2 regions of the Pectobacterium parvum genome follow, and region 2 is predicted to be linked to the other one. Evidence: predicted binding sites of a transcription regulator. Region 2 holds the regulator's gene; the other holds the start of a gene.
What was found. The regulator ArgR, encoded in region 2, controls arginine synthesis, uptake and breakdown. The targets are predictions, from matches to a motif close to ANTGAATAAAAATACANT.
Positions count from the first base shown of each region.

Region 1: the regulator ArgR is predicted to act here: its motif matches at 2,462-2,479, upstream of argC (N-acetyl-gamma-glutamyl-phosphate reductase).

Region 1 covers NZ_CP087392.1:393,490-405,949, reverse strand. Annotated here, with positions in the region: gene argH (argininosuccinate lyase) at 1-446, opposite strand, end outside; gene argB (acetylglutamate kinase) at 508-1,281, opposite strand; gene argC (N-acetyl-gamma-glutamyl-phosphate reductase) at 1,319-2,323, opposite strand; gene argE (acetylornithine deacetylase) at 2,526-3,677, shown strand; gene LOZ86_RS01775 (GntR family transcriptional regulator) at 3,732-4,445, shown strand; gene LOZ86_RS01770 (starvation-sensing protein RspA) at 4,449-5,648, opposite strand; gene LOZ86_RS01765 (PTS transporter subunit EIIC) at 5,971-7,359, shown strand; gene ppc (phosphoenolpyruvate carboxylase) at 7,600-10,239, shown strand; gene LOZ86_RS01755 (tyrosine-protein phosphatase) at 10,397-11,179, opposite strand; gene udp (uridine phosphorylase) at 11,329-12,099, opposite strand; gene LOZ86_RS01745 (dienelactone hydrolase family protein) at 12,426-12,460, shown strand, end outside.
Region 2 covers NZ_CP087392.1:907,739-920,198, forward strand. Annotated here, with positions in the region: gene LOZ86_RS04115 (DMT family transporter) at 1-65, opposite strand, end outside; gene rpmA (50S ribosomal protein L27) at 155-412, opposite strand; gene rplU (50S ribosomal protein L21) at 432-743, opposite strand; gene ispB (octaprenyl diphosphate synthase) at 1,000-1,971, shown strand; gene LOZ86_RS04135 (DNA-binding protein) at 2,041-2,415, opposite strand; gene LOZ86_RS04140 (DNA-binding protein) at 2,665-3,051, opposite strand; gene LOZ86_RS04145 (helix-turn-helix domain-containing protein) at 3,239-3,502, shown strand; gene mdh (malate dehydrogenase) at 3,691-4,629, opposite strand; gene argR (transcriptional regulator ArgR) at 5,099-5,569, shown strand; gene tsaD (tRNA (adenosine(37)-N6)-threonylcarbamoyltransferase complex transferase subunit TsaD) at 5,643-6,656, opposite strand; gene rpsU (30S ribosomal protein S21) at 6,885-7,100, shown strand; gene dnaG (DNA primase) at 7,255-9,006, shown strand; gene rpoD (RNA polymerase sigma factor RpoD) at 9,160-10,998, shown strand; gene mug (G/U mismatch-specific DNA glycosylase) at 11,093-11,596, opposite strand; tRNA gene LOZ86_RS04185 (tRNA-Ile) at 11,737-11,812, shown strand.

The DNA.
Region 1 (12,460 bases), 510 kb from region 2:
GCATCCTGATTGGCTTCCGCCGTCGTGACCAGCGCCTGACGCAGCTGGCGTACCGACAGCAGCAGTTCTGCAATCTGCGCCTTGCACCACAGTTTCAGGTCAGTCGCGACCTGATCATTACGGCTACGACCGGTATGCAGCTTTTTACCTAAATCGCCGACTTTCTCAATCAGACGCAGTTCAACCCAGCTATGAATGTCTTCTGCATCGCTTTGCAGGATCATCTCAGGATCAGCTTGAACCTCAACCAGCAGCGCATTCAGCGCCTGTTCCAGCTGCTGCTGCTCCTGCTCGCTAAGCACATTGACCGTCACCAGCGCTTTCGACCAGCCGATCGAGCCAACGATGTCCTGTTCTGCCAGACGGTAATCAAACCGCAGTGAGTCATTAAATTGTTTAAAACGCTGATCTGCTGCCTGACTAAACCGACCGCCCCACAAAGCCATAACGATTACTCCCAGAATTTAATTCATGTTGGTATCGCATCATGCCATACCCAGAAACGACTTACGCCAGAATACGTGTACCAATCGACACGCCGTTGAACAGCGCAGGTAGCTGCTCAGCATGACGCCAGCTGGCGATATCAACCGGACGCCCCAGTGCACGTGCAGCATCCAGCGCGGCGTTAACCTTAACAATCATGCCATCGGTGATGATGCCCTGAGCAATCAGCTGCTCGGCTTTCTCTGACGTCATTTCGGCAATACGCTGGCCTTTACCGTCCAGAATGCCGCTCACGTCAGACAGCAGGATTAAATCCGCGCCCAGCGTTTGCGCCAGTGCCGTCGCCGCTTGGTCAGCGTTGACGTTCATCAGGTCGCCCTGTGCCGTAATGCCGATGGAGCTGACGACAGGCAGGTAGCCCGCAGACAGCAGCGTGTTCAGCAGCGCAGGCGATCCCGCTTCCGCTTTGCCCACAAAGCCCAGAGACTCATCGAGCTGCGTGACCGTCGTGCTGCCGCCATCGCCCAGGCACAGGCCGACTGCGTTGATATCATGCTTCTTCGCCCATGACAGCAGCGTCTTGTTGGCGGAACCCGCCAGCGCACCGGTGATGATGTCGATCTGATCGGCAGGCGTGACGCGCAGGCCGTTTTTCTTCACGACAGGCAGAGACAGTTTCTTCATCAGCTCATCAACCAGACAGCCGCCGCCGTGCACAATCACCAGCGGACGCTGATGTTCCTGACGGTAAGCCACCAGCGCGGTGAACAGACGCTCCAGTGCTTCTTCGCTATCCAGTAAAACGCCACCTAGTTTGATAATTAACGGATTCATTATGCTTCGCGCCTCGAAATGTCGGGACCAGTAGTCATTAAATTAACGATTGGGTTTCAGGGAAACCAAAACGAATGTTCATGCATTGCACAGCCTGTGCCGCCGCGCCTTTCAGCAGGTTATCTTCGGTTGCCACCACGATCAGGTGCTCGCCATCGACGGAGAAACCGATATCGCAGAACGGCAGGCCGACAACGGATTTCAGCGCCGGAACACCCTTATCATACAGGCGAACCAACGGCTTATCGTGATAGGCATTGTGATAGGCTTCGGCGACATCCTGCTGCGTGACGCCCGGTTGCAGGCGGCAAGTGATGGTTTCCAGAATACCGCGAGCGAAGTTGCCTAAATGCGGCGTGAAGATGACCGGCGTGCCGAGGTGCGTTGAAATTTCAGGTTCATGACGGTGGTTGAAAATACCGTACGGTTGGAAGCTGACTTCACAGAAGCTGTTGGTCATAGACGCTTTACGCCCTGCCCCGCTCACGCCGCTCACGGCATTAATCACTGGCCACTGAGCCGGGTTCAGCAGTTGGGCATCCAGCAGCGGCTTCAGCGCCAGCTGCGCAGCCGTTGGATAACAGCCCGGCACGGCAATCAGTTGCGCCTGTTTTACGCTTTCAGCACGCCATTCGGCCAGCCCGTAAACCGCTTTTGCCAGCCAGTCAGGGTGCTGATGCTCAAAGCCATAATAGCGACGATAAAATTCGGCATCCTGTACGCGGAACGCGCCGGACAAATCAAAAACAGTGCAGCCTGCCGCCAGAAAAACAGGGGCCAGATCGTGGCTGACTTTGTGGTCGGTCGCCAGAAAAACGACATCCACGCCTTTCGCCGCTTCTTCCGCATCGGTCAGCGGTTTTACCGGAACATCGATGATGCCTTTGAGCTGCGGATGTAAATCAGAAATCAATTTTCCTGCATCGACACTTTGCGCAGAAACCATCAAAGCGGTTATGTTCATCTGTGGGTGACGGTTCAGGTAGAGCGCAAGCTCAGCGCCGGTATAACCACTTGCACCAACAATCAGCGTATTCAGCATGGGATCCGTATACCTTCTTACTTATCTATGGAACCGGTAACAGGGCTCACCAGCGTCGGTACGCTGTTCACCCGCGAAACTCAGTGAAAGTGACGAATCGTCATCGCCGTACCTTTGGGTTTCCTTTCGCCGAGCATTATTGTATTTTTATTCAAAATAAATGCATGAATATTGATACTATCCTAACCAGAGGCTGTCAACAGTGAAGATGAATTTACCCCCTTTTATTGAGCTATATCGGGCATTGATCGCCACACCGTCCATCAGTGCCACCGACAGCGCGCTCGATCAAAGTAATCATACGTTAATCAACCTGCTGGCAGGCTGGTTCGGCGATCTTGGCTTCCATGTGGAAGTCCAACCGGTCCCCAGCACTCTTAATAAATTTAATATGCTGGCGCGGATTGGTGAAGGAAAAGGCGGTTTATTGTTGGCAGGCCATACCGACACCGTCCCGTTCGACGACGGTCGCTGGACGCGCGACCCGTTCACGCTGACCGAACACGACAACAAGCTGTACGGTCTGGGTACGGCGGATATGAAAGGCTTCTTTGCCTTTATTCTGGATGCTTTACGCGATATCGATCCGACCAAGCTGACGAAACCGCTCTATGTGCTGGCAACGGCAGATGAAGAGACGACGATGGCCGGTGCCAAGTATTTCTCCGAATCCACGCAGATTCGCCCGGACTGCGCCATCATCGGCGAGCCGACCTCGCTGCAACCGGTGCGCGCCCACAAGGGCCACATGTCCAACGCGATCCGTATTCAGGGGCAGTCCGGTCACTCCAGCGATCCGTCGCGCGGCGTGAACGCGATTGAGCTGATGCACGAAGCCATTTCTCACCTGCTGGTGCTGCGCAATACGCTACAGGAACGCTATCACAACCCGATTTTCCACATTCCTCACCCGACCATGAACCTCGGCCACATTCACGGCGGCGATGCCGCTAACCGCATCTGCGGCTGCTGTGAGCTGCATATGGATATCCGTCCGCTGCCGGGCATTACGCTTAACGATTTGGATGGACTGCTGTCAGAAGCGCTTGAACCTGTCAGCCAGCGCTGGCCGGGCCGATTGACCATCAGCGAGCTGCATCCTCCGATTCCCGGCTATGAATGCCCACCCGATCACCGTCTGGTGTCCGTCGTAGAGAAGCTGCTGGGGACAAAAACGGAAATCGTGAACTACTGTACCGAAGCACCGTTTATTCAGACGCTGTGCCCGACGCTGGTTCTTGGGCCGGGATCGATCGAACAGGCGCACCAGCCGGATGAATATATTGATACCGCGTTTATCAAACCAACGCGGGAGCTGATTTCACAGGTTATTCATCACTTCTGTCACCACTGATCCGACGCAAGTGGCCTTGTCAGTCACGCTGGCAAGGCTATTTTGAGACAGCTCATGAAAAAGAAAGACTTCATCGCACAGGATTTACTGAGCAAAATCTATCAGCACACCGATCCGCTGCCAGAAAAGCTGCCGCCGGAACGCCAACTGGCGGAAGAATACGGCGTGTCGCGCTTTACCATCCGTCAGGCGCTGGAAAAGCTCGCCAGCATCGGCGCGATCCATCTGGTGCAAGGCTCGGGTAACTTCATTAATCAGGGTGTACGCAGCAATCCGCTGGTGTATAACTCGATTACCGAAAAGAAATTCACTCAGATTTCATCTCGCCTGCTTAGCCTGCATAAGCGGCTACCGAATCGGGAAGAGCAGCAGGTTTTTGCTATCAGCGAAAATACGTTCATCTGGGAATTCAGCCGATTACGCTACGTCGATAACCGTAAAGTACAGATCGAGATCTCGAAAATGCCTGCCGCAGACTTCCCAGACATGAGCCAGAAGATTATTGAAGGTTCTATTCAGCAGTATGTGCTCAGCAAGGGCTATGCGATTTCACACTATCTGACGCATTATCAGGCGGTTAACGTCACGAAAGCACAGGCTGAGCTACTGGGCTGCAAGAAAGGCACGGCGGCGATGCATATTCTTAATCGCGGTATTTTACAGGGCGGTCGCGTGTACGAATCGAGCGACATCATCGACATTAACTACGCCTGCACCTACGTCATCCCCTTCAACCGCGATAACTTAACCTTCCGCCAGTCGCCGTAAGACTCAGGGCGTATGCATCGTGCCATCCGGCAGGCGGCTTTGCGTCCATTCGTGCGGACGATAGACGACGGGAAATTCCCGTGCCGCATCCAGATCGATCCCAACGCCGATACCGGGGCGTTCAATCGGATACAGATAGCCCTTCTCCGGCTCCACCGCCTGCGGGAAGACCTTGCGAGTATTTTCTGGGTAAGCGACAAACTCCTGAATGGCGGCATTGTGCAAATGGATATTCAGGTGAATATTGACCGCCGCGCCGATGGGCGTCATATCCGGTGGGCAGTGCCACGCCAGACGCACACCAAAGTTCTGACAGAACGCGCCCAGCTTCAGTGCTGGTGTGATCCCGCCAATCTGTGAGACATGGCAGCGAATGAAATCAACCTGACGGTTAATCACCAGATTCTGCCACTCGGCAGGGTTATTAAACAGCTCCCCGGTCGCCAGCGGCACCGCACTCTGGCTGCGGATCTGCGCCAGCCACTCATTTTGCGCAGGCGGCAAAATGTCTTCGATAAAATAGGGACGATACACTTCTACCGCTTTGGCGAACTGTACTGCCTGATTCGGGAACAGACGCTCATGAACATCATGCAGGATGTGGAAGCGATCGCCGTATTTCTCACGCAGCGCACGGAACATGGCGAGCGTGTTAGCCATGTACTGCTCCTGATCGTAATAGGCACCTTCCGTTGGCTGCCGCGTGCTGTGCAGCGCATCGGGATTACCGCCATAAAATCCTAGCTGGCAGCGGATATGACGATAGCCCTGCGCATACAGCCGATCCACTTCCTGATACAGTCCGTCCAGCGTATCGCTGGCAGCATGGCTGTAAGCGGCAATGGCATCGCGAGATTTCCCACCAAACAGGTGATAGAGCGGCATATCCGCCAGCTTGCCCTTGATGTCCCACAGCGCCATATCGACGCCCGCCACCGCATTGTTGATCACCGGCCCGTTACGCCAGTAGGCGTTGACCATCATCATGTGCCACAGATCTTCAATGTGGTTAGCATCTCGTCCTAGCAGCAGCGGTTTGAGGTACTCGTCCACCATCGCCTTGACGGCCAGCGGGCGCTGCTGGAAGGTCGCACATCCATAACCCGTCACGCCTTTATCCGTGTGAACTACCACCGTCACTAAATTATGACGGTCGGGGCGGGTAACAAGACATTCAATGTCAGTAATGATTGTCGGCAACACAAAAATATCCTCCAGAGCATTTACCGGAATAGCGATACCCGGAAAAAACACAGTCTAAAATCAGTTTCTTTTTTTGTTTTCTACTTATTTTTTCTTTTATTGTAAACCTCTTATTTAAAAGATTTATTTTGGTTTGTAAAAGCCATCTAATTGATTAAAAAACCAGACCAATTATCGAATAATGGCAACAAACAGCCCCTAACATACTAACCATGTGACGAGCATCATGTTTTATTGGTTTGTTTTTTATTCTTTAAGTTTTTACTATCGGTGGAAATAATTCGGCCCAAAATAACATAAGGCTATGCGGGGAGTTTATTTCATGGGAAAAAATGACGTTATTCAGTCAATCATTAAACTGGTTGGCGGAAGCGAAAACATTAATAAAGCCTGGCACTGCATGACGCGGCTTCGGTTTGATTTAATTGATGAAAGTAAAGTGCAAACCGAGGCGATCAAGAATCTGCCCGGTATATTAGGTGCGCAACACCAGAGTGAACAGTTTCAGATTATTATCGGGCCGCAGGTCAATGAGTATTACGAACTGCTGAACGCCCAGCTTTCCTCCACAACGCTTTCGCCTACAGCGACATCGCAGCCAGACGTGCAGAAGCAGAAGAAGGGGCTGATTTCGCTGTTCATGGATACCGTTTCCGGCGTATTTGGTCCGATCGTCCCTGCCATCGCGGGTGCCGGGATGATCAAAGGGCTGCTGGCAGGGCTGATCGCCTTGAAAGTGGTCTCTGCCAAAACCGATACCGTGATCGTCCTCGACCTGATCGCCAGCGGTGTGTTCTATTTCTTACCTTTCTTCCTCGCTATCTCCGCAGCCAGGATATTTAAAACAAGCGAATATCTGGCAGCGGCTGTTGCAGCCTGCCTGATGTACCCGTCGTTGATAGAAGCGGCGAAAGCACTAGCCAGCAATAGCCCTAATGCAGTCAGCGCCTTTTACTTCATCGGTGTGCTACCCATTCCGGTGTTTAACTATGCTGCCAGCGTCATCCCGGTGATTTTCTCCGTGCTGGCACTGAGCTATATCCATCGTTGGGTCGACCGCATCATGCCTTCGGTACTGAAAACCGTGTTTACCCCAACGCTGACGCTGTTTATCGCCGCACTGGTGTCGCTCACCGTTATCGGGCCATTCGGGATCTACCTCGGTAAACTGCTGGCACTGTTTATTCAGAGCCTGTTCGATGTGTCGTCTATTTTTGCTGGTTTCGTTGTCGGTGCGATTCGGCCTGTCGCGATTCTGACTGGCATGCATCACGCCATGACGCCCATTGCGCTGCAAAATTTCAGCAATCAGGGCTTTGATATGCTGATGCCAATGATGTGTATGGCGAACATGGCGATTGCGGGTTCCACATTTGCCATCTACTTCCATGCCAAAACCCGTCAGGACAAATCTGTCGTGCTGTCTGCTGGGGTTTCCGCGCTGCTCGGTATTACCGAACCTGCACTCTTCGGCGTACTGACCAAGTATAAAAAAGCGTTTATCTCCGCGACTATTGCCAGTTCCATCGCCTCGGCCTTTATCGCGTACTTCGGTGTCCGGCTGTATGGCTACATCTTGTCGAGTATTTTCAGCCTGCCAGCCTATATCGGCCCGTACTTTAGCTACGCGGTATCCGGCATGGCCATCGCCATCGTGCTTTCTTTCACGCTGACTTATATTCTGGTCGTCAGAGCGTCCAAACAGGCGTAACCGCACTCGCGGGGCCTTTGCGCCCCGCCATCCCCTCGCTAATTAGCAACCCTAATATCCGCGCCCCTGTAATTAAATTTCACAAATTGCCAAGCCCACCTCAATGCAAGTACAAAGAATAAGGAGAAGAAAGAATCGTCAATTGACGAACCCGCCTTATCGTGGCTAGATGGAGGCAGTGCGTAAAAATATGTCAAGTGAAATAAACTTACAAAAATGGTAAGGATGGTCAGGGTAACTATGAACGAACAATATTCCGCAATGCGCAGTAACGTCAGTATGCTCGGCAAGCTTCTCGGCGATACCATCAAGGAAGCGCTGGGTGAAAACATCCTTGATAAAGTCGAAACAATCCGCAAGCTGTCAAAGTCTTCCCGCGCAGGTAATGAAAAACATCGTCAGGAGCTGCTGACCACGCTGCAAAACCTGTCTAACGATGAACTGTTGCCTGTTGCCCGCGCATTCAGCCAGTTCCTTAACCTGACCAATACCGCTGAGCAATATCATACGATTTCACCGCACGGTGAAGCCGCGAGTAACCCAGCACAACTTTCCCACGCGTTTGAGCGCCTGAAGGAAAATAAAGATCTGACCGAACGCGATATCCGTGACGCGGTAGAATCCTTGTCGATCGAGCTGGTGCTGACCGCGCACCCGACCGAAATTACCCGTCGGACGCTGATCCACAAGCTGGTAGAAGTGAATACCTGCCTCAAGCAGCTCGACCACAACGATCTGGCTGATTATGAACGCAATCAGATCATGCGCCGCCTGCGCCAGCTGATCGCGCAGTCCTGGCATACCGATGAAATCCGTAAAATTCGTCCTACCCCAGTAGATGAAGCCAAATGGGGCTTCGCCGTAGTGGAAAACAGCCTGTGGGAAGGTGTGCCTGCGTTTTTACGCGAGCTGGATGAACAGCTGGAACAGGCTTTCGGCTATCGTCTGCCCGTCGATGCGGTTCCGGTGCGCTTTACGTCCTGGATGGGTGGCGACCGCGACGGTAACCCGAACGTCACGGCGGAAGTCACTCGCCACGTGCTGTTACTCAGCCGTTGGAAAGCGGCCGATCTGTTCCTGCGTGATATTCAGGTACTGGTTTCCGAGCTGTCGATGTCCGAGTGTACGCCGGAACTGCTGGAACTGGCCGGCGGCAGCGAAGTACAGGAACCGTACCGCGCCATCATGAAGTCGCTGCGTTCGCAGTTGAGCAGTACGCTGAGCTATCTGGAAGCACGCCTGACGGGTGAGGAGCGTCTGCCGCCTAAAGATCTGCTGATCACCAATGAACAACTTTGGGAACCGCTCCACGCCTGCTACCAATCACTGAAAACCTGCGGCATGGGCATCATCGCCGATGGTCGCCTGCTGGATACGTTGCGTCGCGTGCGCTGCTTCGGTGTGCCTTTAGTACGCATCGATGTCCGTCAGGAGAGTACCCGCCACACCGAAGCGCTGGCTGAAATTACCCGCTATCTGGGTCTGGGCGACTACGAAAGCTGGTCTGAATCTGATAAGCAAGCCTTCCTGATCCGTGAACTTAGCTCCAAGCGCCCACTCCTGCCGCGCTACTGGGAGCCGAGTGCGGATACCAAAGAAGTGCTGGATACCTGTCGTGTCGTTGCCAAAGCGCCAGTCGGTTCCGTCGCCGCCTATGTTATTTCAATGGCACGAACGCCTTCTGACGTGCTGGCCGTTCACCTGCTGCTTAAAGAAGCGGGTTGCCCGTTTGCCTTGCCGGTCTCGCCACTGTTTGAAACGCTGGACGACCTGAACAACGCTGATGATGTCATGACGCAATTGCTAAGCATCGACTGGTATCGCGGCTTTATTCAGGGCAAGCAGATGGTCATGATCGGCTATTCCGACTCCGCAAAAGACGCGGGCGTGATGGCCGCTTCCTGGGCGCAGTACCGTGCACAGGACGCGCTGATCAAAACCTGTGAGAAAGCGGGTATCGCACTGACGCTGTTCCACGGACGCGGCGGTTCCATCGGTCGCGGTGGCGCACCGGCTCATGCTGCGCTGTTGTCACAACCGCCGGGTAGCCTGAAAGGCGGCCTGCGCGTGACGGAGCAGGGCGAGATGATCCGCTTTAAGTACGGCCTGCCGGAAGTCACCATCAGTAGCCTGGCGCTGTATACCGGTGCAATTCTGGAAGCGAACCTGCTGCCGCCGCCGGAACCAAAACAGGAATGGCACGAGGTGATGGACGATCTTTCTCGCGTGTCCTGCGATATGTACCGTGGCTATGTGCGTGAGAACCCGGATTTCGTGCCTTACTTCCGCGCCGCTACGCCGGAGCTGGAGCTGGGTAAACTGCCGCTGGGGTCACGTCCGGCGAAGCGTCGTCCGAACGGCGGCGTGGAAAGCCTGCGTGCTATCCCGTGGATTTTCGCCTGGACGCAGAACCGCCTGATGCTGCCAGCGTGGCTGGGCGCCGGTGCCGCGTTGCAGAAAGTGGTGGATGACGGTAAGCAGGAACAGCTGGAAGCCATGTGTCGCGACTGGCCGTTCTTCTCGACGCGTATCGGTATGCTGGAGATGGTGTTCGCCAAAGCCGACCTGTGGCTGGCGGAGTATTACGATCAGCGTCTGGTAGACGAGAAGCTGTGGCCGTTAGGGAAACAGCTGCGCGATCAGCTGGCCGCCGATATTAACGTTGTGCTGGCGATCTCCAACGACGATCACCTAATGGCGGATCTGCCGTGGATCGCCGAGTCGATCGCATTGCGTAACGTCTATACCGATCCTCTGAACGTGTTGCAGGCTGAGTTGCTGCATCGTTCACGTCAGCAGGAAGAACCGGATGCCGATCTGGAACTGGCGCTGATGGTGACTATCGCCGGTGTCGCGGCAGGTATGCGTAATACGGGTTAATTGCGCGAGCAGTAAAACTATATCGTTATCAAAACGATACCGTTAGAAAAACTATACCGTCATCAAAAACAAGGGCCGGTCAATTGACCGGCCTCTTTTGCGGAAAAAATCAGTCACTCGGTGATAATGGATAGATCGTAAAGCCGCTGTGAATACCTCACGCCAAGTATTTATCCTGCAAATAGTTCCGCGCACGATTATCCAGACCGTATTCCACTTCAAGCCAGCTATCGATCGAGCCGTGTCGTTCGTAGATGGCCTGTAGCGCCGTCACGATGAATTCTTCCTGTACCGACAGCACATAAGAGAACTGCCCCAGCGCTTTCTCATTCAGCGTTTTTGATAAATGCGCCAGTAGCTGCTGGCGGAATGGCGTCAGCGTCGTCTCGGTGAGCAGGTAATCTTCCATCACCGTCTGCTCATCTGCCCCCAGCGCAAACATCACCAGCGCCGAACCGATGCCCGTGCGATCTTTGCCCACGGCGCAGTGCTGCACCAGCCCGCCCTCATCCGGCCGTAATAGCAGCGATACCAGCTGTTTATAGGCAGAATTATCGAAAGGCAGACGGCGGTAGAGCTCCAACATAAACGCGCGGGAATCAAACGCTGCCAGCACATCAGATCCCAATGAATCCAGATTAGCCGTCACTTCGTGGCGTAATGGATTGGCTGGATAGGCGTGGTAGTTGGCTCCGGTCCACAATATATCGGGCTTCTGCGCAATTTCATCGGCATCCCGATAATCCACCACGTGAGAAATCGGCACGCCAGCAAGGTGCTCGCAGTCAGCCTGACTCAGTAGATCCAGCGAGCCGGAGCGAAAAAGTTTACCGTGTCGGATAAGCCGCCCATCAGCAGCGCGGTTGCCGCCTAAATCGCGGAAGTTGATTCCGCCGTCCAGCGGTAATAAAGAGGGATGAAGCAACGTTGGTTCGGTCATACATCTCCTTGCGAGGTTGAAAGGCGAGCAAGGCAACCGTATTACACGCGCTAAGCACGGTGCAGGTTAACCCGATGAACCTGAAGAGGCTATCAGGATACGGGCTGGCATCGGTGATGACCAGCCCCAAATACCATCAATTATTGTGCTTATTCAGCGGCTAACAAACGACGAGTCGCGTCCAGCAGTACCTTGATCACATTCGTCTCTGCTAGTTTCATGGTCGCCACATCCGGGATTTCCTGCTGGGTACGGTTCACAATAATTCCAGCAATCATCCCTGCTTTGAGTCCCTGACTGGCACACATGGTCAACAGCGTGGCAGATTCCATTTCATAATTCAGAACGCCCATGCTCTGCCACTCTTCCATCGATCCGCGGAAGCGACGGACAACGCGTCCAGAGAAGGTGTCATAGCGCTCCTGACCCGGGTAGAACGTATCGGAAGACGCTGTGATACCGATGTGAAGGGCAATACCTGAATCCTTCGCTGCGTCCACCAGTGCGGTGGTACAGCCGAAATCAGCAACAGCTGGGAATTCCATCGGCGCGAAGTGCAGGCTCGCCCCGTCAAGGCGGACGGCGGCGGTGGTCACTAACACATCACCGACATTGATGCCGGGCTGAATCGCCCCCGTCGTGCCAACGCGCAGGAAAGTACGGATGCCAAGCTGTGCCAATTCTTCTACCGCGATTGACGTTGACGGACCGCCGATACCGGTCGAGCAAACAATCACTGCCTTGCCATCCAACTCTGCACGCCAAGACGTAAATTCACGGTGTGATGCCAGATGTACCGGGTTATCCATCAATCGAGCAATTTTTTCAACACGCTCTGGATCGCCGGGGACGATAGCCAGCGTCGCGCCCTGTAAATCGTTCTTGACCAGACCAAGATGGAACACATCAGATGTAGACATAACTGCCTCCCGGGCAATCAATTGGGTATTCAGAGAAATCGCGCCGAACGCCTCATCAACGCAGTCTGTAAGCGTCCGTTCAATAAAAAGACTCTAGCGCATCATTACGTTTTTTTAAGTGACGATAGTCACCGATGAAAAAGAAACAAACATCAACATACATAAAAAATGTGACTTAAATCACTATTTATTGGGTGGGGAATTCATTTTTGCCGATTAATTGTCTTCTAGTGTAGATTCTTTAATCATTGATAGTATTTATCATAGCGATTTCGAAACCCCTCTTTCACATGAAAACCGGCTGGCCGATAACAGGAGAGCGCGTAATGAAGACTGATGAACAGACGACCTTCAAACATCT
Region 2 (12,460 bases):
CCCCAGCAAACAGCCGTAGTCAGCGCCAGACAAAGACCGATGCCCGTCTGTTGTTTAGTATTCATACTTATCCAGATGGTTTACTCAGAATCAGAATGTAAAAAGCCCCGCAAAGAATTGCGGGGCTTAAATCCGTCAGACCTAACGCGAAAAATTATTCAGCAACGATGCTGATAAATTTACGGTTTTTTGGGCCTTTAACTTCAAACTGAACTTTACCATCAGTCAAAGCAAACAGAGTATGGTCTTTCCCGCAGCCAACGTTAGTTCCTGCGTGGAATTTGGTACCACGTTGACGAACGATGATGTTGCCAGCCAGTACACTTTCGCCGCCAAAACGTTTTACGCCCAGACGTTGTGCGTTAGAGTCACGACCGTTACGGGTTGAACCGCCAGCTTTCTTGTGTGCCATTTAATCCGCTCTCCTAATCTTAAGCGCTGATGCCGGTAATTTTCACGTCAGTGAACCACTGACGGTGGCCTGCTTGCTTACGGTAGTGTTTACGGCGACGGAACTTAACGATCTTCACTTTTTCGCCACGACCATGAGCAACAACTTCAGCTTTGATTTTACCGCCATCGACGAAAGGAACGCCGATTTTGATTTCTTCACCGTTGGCAACCATCAGAACTTGGTCAAACTCAATGGCTTCACCAGTTGCGATGTCCAGCTTTTCCAAGCGAACGGTTTGACCTTCGCTTACTCGGTGTTGCTTACCACCACTTTGGAAAACTGCGTACATATAAAACTCCGCTTTCCGCGCACCCGTTAATAGGTTTCAGAGCGCGCTATAAATATTCATAATAGGGCGCGAATTCTACGCAAAAATACTGAGGATGACAAGTGCATAATCAACGGATGTGAAGAAAAAGAATACAACGTATCAACTGCCGTTTATCTCTCTCATTTTTCAAGTACAATCGGCTCAATAAGTTCCGTCTTGCCGATATGCAACAGCAATCTTACGGCAGTGTTGAAGACATACGTTGGCACAAACCATGAATCTAGAACAAATTACAACATTAACTACGCAGGATATGACAGCGGTTAATAACGTCATTCTTGAACAACTGAATTCTGACGTCGTTTTGATAAACCAGCTTGGACATTACATCATCAGCGGTGGTGGAAAACGTATACGCCCGATGATTGCTGTCCTTGCGGCCAGAGCCCTTGACTATACTGGTGATAAACATGTCACTGTCGCCGCGCTGATCGAATTTATCCACACTGCAACACTGCTGCATGATGACGTGGTAGACGAATCCGACATGCGCCGAGGTAAAGCAACGGCAAATGCCGCCTTTGGCAACGCAGCAAGCGTGCTAGTTGGGGATTTCATTTATACCCGCGCCTTCCAGATGATGACCAGCCTCGAATCATTACGCGTTCTGGCGCTGATGTCAGAAGCGGTGAACGTGATCGCTGAAGGCGAAGTCTTGCAGCTAATGAACTGCAACGACCCGGATATCACTGAAGAAAGCTATATGCGCGTCATTTACAGTAAAACAGCGCGTTTATTTGAAGCCGCAGCGCAATCATCATCAATCCTTGCCGGCGCGACGCCAGAGCAAGAAAAAGCGCTTCAGGACTATGGCCGCTACCTGGGCACCGCGTTCCAGTTAATTGACGATCTGCTCGACTACAGCGCGGACGGCAAAACGCTGGGGAAAAACACGGGCGATGACCTCAATGAAGGCAAGCCAACGCTGCCGCTGCTGCACGCAATGCGTCATGGTACTGCAGAACAAAGCTCGATGATTCGCAAGGCGATTGAAGAAGGAAACGGGCGTCATCTGCTGGGGCCGGTTCTTTCCGCCATGCAGCAATGTGGTTCACTTGATTATACGCGTCAGCGTGCCGAAGAAGAGGCTGATAAAGCGATTAGCGCACTACAGTTGCTGCCGGAAACGGCACACCGCATGGCGCTCGAAGGCCTTGCTCACTTAGCCGTACAGCGCGATTTCTAACGTGGTATAAATGATTTAACCTAAGTAGCGCGAGTAGCGCTGCCTTGCAGCGCTACTCGTTCGCCAGACTTAGGCAGTCTGGTCGAGTGTGACATCATCCAGCCGAGACAGCATCGCTATTGTCCCTTCACGCAAGATGAAATTAATCAGCCGGCTTCGTTCATCAACGGAAAGTTGATGGAAAATATGCACCCACGATGACAGCAGGGTCGGCTCATTATCGATACGATAATACTCGGTTGGCGGATTTTCTTTTACCAGTAGAGAGTTCCTGACCTCGTTTGGCAAACTGCGAATAGAATATTCGACACCGCGCCCTTGAACCCCTTTCCGCCTGCGCTTTTCCCAACCATCGTCTCGCGCCCGTTTGTTCAGCCCCTGCGGCGACTTAGGCAATCCACCTACGCCAACCAGCTCACTTGTTGCAAACCACTCTTTGTCCATACTCGTCACTCCCTTGTTTGTTTTGAACAGGCATTACGTCAACTCGCCCAAAAGTTTCCATATAGTAGACTATAATTACCTAAGCCGCTAACTTTTACACGTTACCGACACACCTAAGTAATAGAAGAAATGATTAAATCCAGCGTGATGTCCAACCACCGCAGCCAGAGAAAGTGCTACAAAGCGACAGAAAATACAGGTTCCTTTTCATCACTGAGGCTAACGTTCAGAAAGATCGCCAGTCGCGAATCAGTCAATCACCATCGATGAGATAGGTTCCCCATCCGACGGTGTAATGCCTAACTGACTCAGCGTGGTAGACACACCGACTCGCAGAATATAAGCGATTAGCTCATCTCTTTCTTTTTCAGATAGTTGCTGATAAATCTGCATCCATACGGCCAGTGCCGCAGGCTGTTTCGCCGAGTAGGCGGAAGGCTTGATTTCGAGTAATAGGGATTTTTTTACCGTATCCGGCAAGCTGTGAATTGAGTACTCCACTCCTCTTCCCTGGACGCCTTTACGGCGACGCTTCTCCCATCCATCCTCGCGGGCGCGCTTATTTAATCCTTGTCTTGATTTCGGAAGGCCGCCGACTCCAACCAATTCGCTGGTAGCAAACCACTCTTTTTTCATTGCCTTTCATCCTGATAGTGCCATCCCTAACAAAAACGCCCTTATTTGGAAATTAATTGAGAATTTTAAGGGAATCTAATGCTATATTATTTCCAAATAATAATGTCATGTTAGTTCGGCATATAACTAACATCCGTTATTTATACCACTAATCTACAGTCGTCTTATAGCAAATAAGGGAAGGATTATGATTTTAAGGAAACAAGACTGGCATCCCGCTGATATCATTGCTGCACTGCGCAAGAAAAACACGACGCTGGCGGCGGTATCGCGAGCGGCCGGATTAAGCTCATCTACGCTAGCTAATGCACTCTCACGCCCTTGGCCCAAAGGGGAGTGGCTTATTGCCGATGCGATGGGTATTCACCCATCAGAGATTTGGCCCAGCCGGTACTACAATCCAGAAACCAATGAGCTTATCGACAGAAAAAAACTCATCCGTCCCGATTAAAAAAGAAAAAGCCGGAGATCGACATCTCCGGCTTTTTATTCTGCGAATGACTAACACTCGCTCATACCCTAAATAATTCGAGTTGCAGGAAGGCGGCGACGCAGCAAGTCCCCAGAAACTTACATCAGTAAGTGACTGGGGTGAGCGAGGAAAGCCAACGCATATGCAGCTTGAAGTATGACGGGTATTTAGTTCTTGATGAACGTCTCGCCTAGCTCAATATCCTGCTTCAGCGTATCCAGCATGCTGTTCAGCGCATTTTGCTCAAAAGCGCTTAATGTGCCGATGTCTTTACGCTCGGCGACGCCGTCTTTGCCTAACAGAATCGGTTGAGCGAAGAAGCGGGCATATTTGCCATCGCTTTCAACGTATGCACATTCCACCACACCGCTTTCGCCTTGCAGCGCACGAACCAGAGACAGACCAAAACGTGCCGCAGCCTGACCCATCGACAACGTAGCCGATCCGCCACCTGCTTTGGCTTCAACAACCTCAGTACCCGCATTCTGGATACGCTTGGTCAGATCAGCCACTTCCTGCTCGCTGAAGCTGATACCAGGAACCTGAGACAGCAGCGGCAGAATCGTCACACCAGAATGTCCACCGATAACTGGCACATTAATGTCCTGCGGCTGTTTGCCTTTCAGCTCAGCAACGAACGTGTTGGAACGGATGATATCCAGCGTTGTAACGCCGAACAGTTTGTTCTTGTCATATACGCCAGCTTTTTTCAGTACTTCGGCTGCAATGGCAACGGTCGTATTCACTGGGTTGGTGATGATACCGACACAGGCTTTCGGGCAAGTAACCGCAATTTGCTCAACCAGATTACGCACAATGCCAGCATTGACGTTGAACAGATCGGAACGATCCATACCAGGTTTACGTGCCACACCCGCGGAGATCAGCACGATATCTGCACCAACAAGCGCTGGTTTAGCATCTTCACCGCTATAGCCTTTGATCTTCACTGCTGTAGGAATATGGCTCAGATCGACGGCAACACCCGGCGTTACTGGGGCGATATCGTAAAGGGATAGTTCTGAACCTGAAGGAAGCTGGGTTTTGAGGAGGAGTGCGAGTGCCTGACCGATACCACCTGCTGCTCCGAGAACTGCAACTTTCATCCTAAACTCCTTATTATCATAAAATAAAAAAGTGCCGTGAATTCATTTGGTTATAAACAGAATATAAAAATGGGGATACGAGCAACCTACTTATCTTTCCATAAATGACACGAGAGACAAAAAATACGCTATGTCTCTAATAATAAATCAAAAACAACCATTCGTTTGAAAGGTAAGTAAAGTTAATAAGCTATTGAGCTATAACGCGGTGTTCATTCACGTGCGTTTAACCGGTGCGCTACATTACACCGATCAATGGCGTCCGAACAACATCATTCTGATAACATTTGATTTACTTTTATGTGACGCAGGACGCATTTTTCGGACTGCCCGAGAGTCGATTTTTTTTGAAAACAGCGACTAACGCATATCTGGTGAAAGGGACTGGAATTATACGCGATTTAATTGCATAAAAATTCACACAACTGCATAATAGGAAGATTAACCATAACAATTAATCCGGTGCAGAATGCGAAATTCGACAAAACAAGAAGACCTCGTTAAAGCGTTCAAGGCGCTGTTAAAAGAAGAGAAGTTCAGTTCTCAAAGTGAAATTGTTCAGGCATTGCAAGACGAAGGATTTGAAAACATCAACCAATCCAAGGTGTCACGCATGCTAACGAAATTTGGCGCCGTGCGCACACGCAATGCCAAAATGGAGATGGTGTATTGTCTCCCTGCCGAACTTGGCGTCCCGACGACATCCAGCCCGCTGAAGAACCTTGTGCTCGACGTGGATTACAATGATGCCGTCGTCGTGATCCATACCAGCCCTGGCGCCGCGCAGCTCATTGCTCGCCTGCTGGATTCACTAGGTAAGTCAGAAGGCATTCTCGGCACTATCGCGGGTGATGACACTATTTTTACCACCCCAGCAAGAGGCTTCAGCGTCAAACAGCTCTACGAAGCTATTCTGGTGTTATTCGAACAAGAGTTGTAATTCGCTTTTTTGCTACGCTTTCTTCACTACGTGTAGACCCGAGATCTACACGTAGTGATTACCGCTCGAACGCTCACACCGCAGGCAATTCAGCCAACGGCCAACGTGGCCGAACAGATACGCCCAGCGTCTGGCTCGCGCCATGCACAAGACGCACACTGCCTGCGTAGGCAATCATCGCGCCATTATCCGTACAAAATTCAGGCCGCGCATAAAACACTTCACCACCGCGTTTCACCATCACTTCACCTAAGCGCTGGCGCAGTGTCCGGTTTGCACTCACGCCTCCCGCCATGACCAGTCGTTTAAAACCCGTCTCATCCAACGCACGACGACATTTTATCGCCAGCGTATCTACGACGGCGTCTTCAAACGCACGAGCAATGTCAGCACGCGTTTGATCGTCATCACCATTGCTACGAATCGTATTGGCAGCAAACGTTTTTAGCCCAGAAAAGCTGAAATCCAGCCCCGGCCGATCGGTCATCGGGCGCGGAAACGTAAAGCGTTGGGAATTCCCCGCCTGCGCCATTTTCGACAGCATTGGACCACCGGGGTAATCTAATCCCAGTAACTTCGCCGTTTTATCAAACGCTTCACCCGCCGCATCATCAATCGACTCGCCCAGCAAACGGTACTCACCAATGCCTGTCACGCTGATGAGCTGCGTATGACCACCAGAGACCAGCAGCGCCACGAAAGGAAACGCCGGCGGGTTATCTTCCAGCATCGGCGCCAGCAAGTGCCCTTCCATATGGTGCACAGGAATCGCCGGTACACCCCAGGCGAATGCCAACGACCTACCGATCGTCGCGCCCACTAATAGCGCGCCAACCAAACCAGGGCCGGCGGTGTAAGCCACACCATCGATATCGTCAGCCTGTAGCCCAGCTTCACGCAGCGCCGCCTGAATCAACGGAACCGTTTTACGCACGTGATCTCGTGAGGCGAGCTCAGGCACTACGCCGCCGTAATCAGCATGCAATTTGACCTGGCTGTATAACTGATTGGCGAGCAAACCGGTTTCCGTGTCATAAATGGCCACACCGGTTTCATCACAGGATGTTTCGATACCCAATACGCGCATTGCTGTTCCTAACTTTGATGATGATACGAGCATGCGTTAAATGCCGCTTGCTTCAAACTGCGGATAGTCTACCATAAGCGACCTGATTTCTGCGCTGGCCGTGGCTGGGCGTTTTATGATCACCGCAATGCTTTACAAAGACGTCAGGTTTGCAGTAGAATTCCGCACCATTTTGAAAAGGCTGGCACAAGGCCAGCGGCAAACCGAATTTATTGAGGTGAGAGGCACATGCCGGTAATTAAAGTACGTGAAAACGAGCCGTTCGACGTAGCTCTGCGTCGCTTCAAACGTTCCTGTGAAAAAGCAGGCGTCCTGGCTGAAGTTCGTCGTCGTGAGTTTTATGAAAAACCAACGACCGAACGCAAGCGCGCTAAAGCTTCTGCAGTGAAACGTCACGCGAAGAAATTGGCTCGAGAAAACGCACGCCGCACTCGTCTGTATTAATTTTCAGGAGGGTTTCCCTCCAACGCGTGATTAATCCGCAGACTTAGCAGTTGCATACGTAAGGCCGTGCTTTCCAAAAGGAAGCGCGGCTTGTTGTCGTTTATAAGCTATATCCAATGTAATCACCTTACAGAAGGGTATACACTAGGGGCTTATGGCTGGACGAATCCCACGCGTATTTATTAATGACCTGCTGGCTCGCACCGACATCGTCGATCTCATTGACGCGCGCGTCAAACTGAAGAAGCAGGGCAAAAACTACCATGCGTGCTGCCCGTTCCATCACGAGAAGACCCCCTCATTCACCGTAAACAGTGACAAACAGTTCTATCACTGTTTTGGCTGTGGCGCACACGGCACAGCCATAGACTTTTTAATGAATTACGATCGTCTCGAATTCGTTGAAACCATTGAAGAACTGGCTACGATGCATGGTTTGGAAGTGCCTTATGAAACTGGCACAGGCCCAACTAAGCAAGAAATTCACCAACGACATAATCAGTACGAGCTGATGGGGCACATCAGCTCGTTTTATCAGCAAGCACTGCAACATTCCGTCGGAGTTCCTGCGTTGCAGTATCTGCAACAGCGTGGTTTAAGTGCAGAGGTGATCAGCCATTTTTCAATTGGCTTCGCTCCATCCGGCTGGGATAACGTTCTCAAGCGGTTTGGTGAAGGTAGCGATCGCAACGTATTGAACGATGTCGGTATGCTGGTGACTAACGATCAGGGCAGAACGTACGACCGCTTTCGCGAGCGCGTGATGTTCCCCATCCGCGACAAGAGGGGAAGAGTGATTGCCTTCGGCGGACGCGTGTTAGGTCACGATACTCCGAAGTATCTGAACTCACCAGAAACGGGCATTTTCCATAAAGGTCGCCAGCTGTACGGCCTGTATGAAGCACAGCAAAACCATAAAGATCTCAAACGACTCTTGGTTGTTGAAGGTTATATGGATGTGGTGGCGTTGGCGCAGTTTGGTATTGATTATGCGGTGGCATCGCTGGGTACCTCCACGACTGCCGAACACATTCAGTTACTCTTTCGCGCCACCGATCTGGTGGTGTGTTGTTACGACGGAGACCGTGCCGGACGCGAAGCGGCATGGCGCGCGCTGGAAACTGCGCTACCCTATTTGAACGATGGTCGCCAGCTACGTTTTATGTTCCTACCAGATGGTGAAGATCCCGACACGCTGGTGCGTAAAGAAGGCAAAGCCGCCTTTGAGCAGCGTATGGTACAAGCGTTGCCGCTGTCGCAGTTTCTGTTTGAGACGCTGCAACAGCAGGTGGATATGAGTTCTGCTGACGGTCGAACCAAACTTGGTATTCTCGCTATGCCATTGATTGGCAAAGTGCCGGGAGAAACACAACGGCTTTACTTACGCCAGCAGCTTGGCAACAAGCTGGGTATTTTGGACGACAGCCAGTTGGATCGGCTGCTGCCCAAAGCCGCAGAGCTGGAGCAGTCTTACCAGACGCCGCAACTAAAAGTCACAACTATGCGTATACTTATAGGACTCTTAGTGCAAAACCCAAGACTGGCGGCAGAGGTGCCTGACCTCGCGCTGGAAGGTATTGAGCAAGACAAAGTCCCAGGTTTATCGTTGTTTCAGGACTTGGTGAAAACTTGTAACGCCAGCCCGAGAATGAGTATGGCTCTACTGTTAGAACAATATCGTGACAGTAAATACTATAAACAGCTTGAAACCATCGCAGTATGGAACCATATGATCGTAGAGGAAGAACTCGACGAGAAGTTCAGAATCAGCTTGGCTGAGCTCTACGATCAGCTGTTGAAACAGCGACAAGACACATTGATTGCCCGTGACAGAACGCATGGACTCAACGCCAAAGAAAAAAAAGAGCTTTGGTCGTTGCAACTGGCATTGACCAGAAAACACTGATACAGAGGCTTAATTGCCGATAAATAGCAGGGTTGAGCCCTGCAAAGAGCCGCTACAGGGGCGCGGCGATAAGAAAAATACCCCTAATGCTATTGTTAGCGAACTACGCTGACCGACACCAACCCAAATACTCTGAAGTGTGGATACCGTCTTATGGAGCAAAACCCGCAGTCACAGCTGAAGCTGCTTGTCACCCGTGGTAAGGAGCAAGGCTACCTGACCTATGCTGAGGTCAATGACCATCTGCCGGAAGATATCATCGACTCGGATCAGATCGAAGATATCATCCAGATGATTAACGACATGGGCATCCAGGTGATGGAAGAAGCACCGGATGCAGACGATCTGTTGCTGGCCGAAAACACCAATGATGCCGATGAAGATGCGGCAGAGGCTGCTGCGCAGGTTCTATCCAGTGTTGAATCGGAAATTGGTCGCACCACCGATCCGGTTCGTATGTACATGCGTGAAATGGGTACCGTTGAGCTGTTGACGCGTGAGGGCGAAATCGATATCGCCAAGCGTATCGAAGACGGTATCAATCAGGTTCAGTGCTCTGTTGCGGAGTATCCTGAAGCCATTACTTACCTGCTGGAACAGTATGACCGCGTCGAAGCGGGCGAAAGCCGCTTGTCCGATCTGATCATCGGCTTCGTCGATCCTAATGCGGAAGAGGACATTGCGCCTACCGCGACTCACGTTGGTTCCGAGCTTTCGAGCGAAGAAATGGACGATGACGATGAGGAAAAAGAAGACGAAGAGGAAGAAGAAGACGACAACAGCATCGATCCTGAGCTGGCGCGTGAGAAGTTCACCGAGCTGCGTGTGCAATATGAAACGACCCGTCAGGTTATCAAAGCTCACGGTCGTAGCCATGCATTGGCAGCACAGGAAATCCTGAATCTGTCCGAAGTCTTCAAACAGTTCCGTCTGGTGCCGAAACAGTTTGATTTCCTGGTTAACAGCATGCGTTCCATGATGGATCGCGTTCGTACTCAGGAACGTTTGATCATTAAGCTGTGTGTTGAACAGTGCAAAATGCCGAAGAAAAACTTCGTCACGATGTTCACTGGCAATGAAACCAACGACACCTGGTTTGCCGCAGCAGTCGCAATGGGCAAGCCATGGTCTGAAAAGCTGAATGATGTTGAAGAAGACGTCACCCGCAGCCTGCAAAAACTGCAGCAGATCGAAGAAGAAACTGGCCTGACGATCGAGCAAGTTAAAGACATCAACCGTCGTATGTCGATTGGTGAAGCGAAAGCGCGTCGCGCCAAGAAAGAAATGGTGGAAGCCAACCTGCGTCTGGTTATTTCTATCGCGAAGAAATACACCAACCGTGGTTTGCAGTTCCTCGACCTGATTCAGGAAGGCAACATCGGTCTGATGAAAGCGGTAGATAAGTTTGAATATCGCCGTGGTTACAAATTCTCGACCTATGCCACCTGGTGGATCCGTCAGGCGATCACCCGTTCTATCGCCGATCAGGCGCGTACCATCCGTATTCCGGTACACATGATTGAGACGATCAACAAACTGAACCGTATCTCTCGTCAGATGTTACAGGAAATGGGTCGCGAGCCAACGCCGGAAGAGCTGGCTGAGCGTATGCTGATGCCGGAAGACAAGATCCGTAAAGTGCTGAAAATCGCGAAAGAGCCGATTTCAATGGAAACCCCGATTGGTGATGATGAAGATTCACATTTGGGCGATTTCATCGAAGATACGACGCTGGAGCTGCCGCTGGATTCCGCCACGTCGGAAAGCCTGCGTTCTGCGACACACGACGTACTGGCTGGCTTGACCGCACGTGAAGCAAAAGTCCTGCGTATGCGTTTCGGTATCGATATGAACACCGACCATACGCTGGAAGAAGTGGGCAAACAGTTTGACGTTACGCGTGAACGTATTCGTCAGATCGAAGCGAAAGCGCTGCGTAAACTGCGTCACCCAAGCCGTTCCGAAGTGCTGCGTAGCTTCTTGGATGATTAATTCATCCTCAGCTAATCCACACGATAGATAGCCACACTAAATAGCCTCGGTTCGCCGGGGTTATTTTTTGCCTGTCAGAACGCTCAGATTGAATTTATACGTTATCCTGCAACGCCTGATGCAATTCCTGATACGACACTACCAGCGACTCCAGCGTCGTACGATTCAGCCCGCTAGGGTTCGGCAGTACCCAAACCTGCGTTTTGCCAATACACAGCTCCTGACGCCCCCAGGAAACCTTCTTGATACCAAACGCCTGACTGAACGCCTGCTTCCCTAACACCGCCAGCGCACGCGGCTGATAACGTGTCATTTTCTCAATAATCGCATTTCCGCCTTGCAGCAACTCGTCCTGCTCCAGCTCGGTGGCTTCAACCGTTGGGCGCTCCACCAGCATGGTGATGCCGCATCCGGTGTCCAGCAGATGTTGTTCTTCCGCAGGTGCCAGCAAACGTTCGGTAAAACCCACCTGATGAATCACTTTCCAGAAGCGATTACTGGGGTTAGCAAAGTGGTAACCGTGATGGGCCGTCGACAGCCCGGGATTGATGCCGCAGAAAATAACCTGAAGATTCATAGCCAGAATATCGGTAATCATGTCTTTCCCTACTTCTGTTGACTACAGCCATCGTAAATTCTAATAGGAATAACAACAAGCTATCTTGGGTATAAAACCACCATCCGGCAGATAGGCTATAGACCTCCCCCTGTACATTACCGTATAATCATTGCCCATTCGGCCCCTTAGCTCAGTGGTTAGAGCAGGCGACTCATAATCGCTTGGTCGCTGGTTCAAGTCCAGCAGGGGCCACCAAATTTTAGCTTTAAAATCATATGATTAGGCCACCTTTCGCAAGGTGGCTTTTTTGTTAATTGTGGTCACTGCCCCCTTTTTGTCCCCCTAGTTTTCAGGCTCCCCCTATAATTAGTCGGGTAAACGCTGATCATCCAATTCAGTGGCAGAGAGAGCGATTAAAAAAACCACCAAAAAAGAACAGAATACTTTTCAGTTTTCAAAACGCCCAGATTTGCCATGAAACCCGTGCCAGTTCTGGCTTTGCGGGTTTTTCTTTTCTTGCGACCATGCGCTAATTTTGATCCTTTAAACTCACGTAAAATAAAAAAAACCTTTTAATATCTGATTATTATGATTTATCGCCGATCCTTTTTAGATCCTCAAAACTGAAAAAACCTGAAATTCCTTTCAATTCTTTCAGTTTGAGACTTTTACCAAACCCCAGCAGTGGCGCAGGCTGGCGTATCCTTTTTTAGAAAAATAAAACTGAAAAATGTTTATGATCCGAAAACCGCAGGCGGGTGCGGTGTAGCGCCGATTTTGTCATGTGAGCGTTTATTTCATGTGTGTACTAACGGCGCATGTATATGGCTCATAACATTTGTACTTAACGGTTGCTGTAAGGCTTCACAAACAGTAAACGCCATAACAGGCATCCCGGTGATC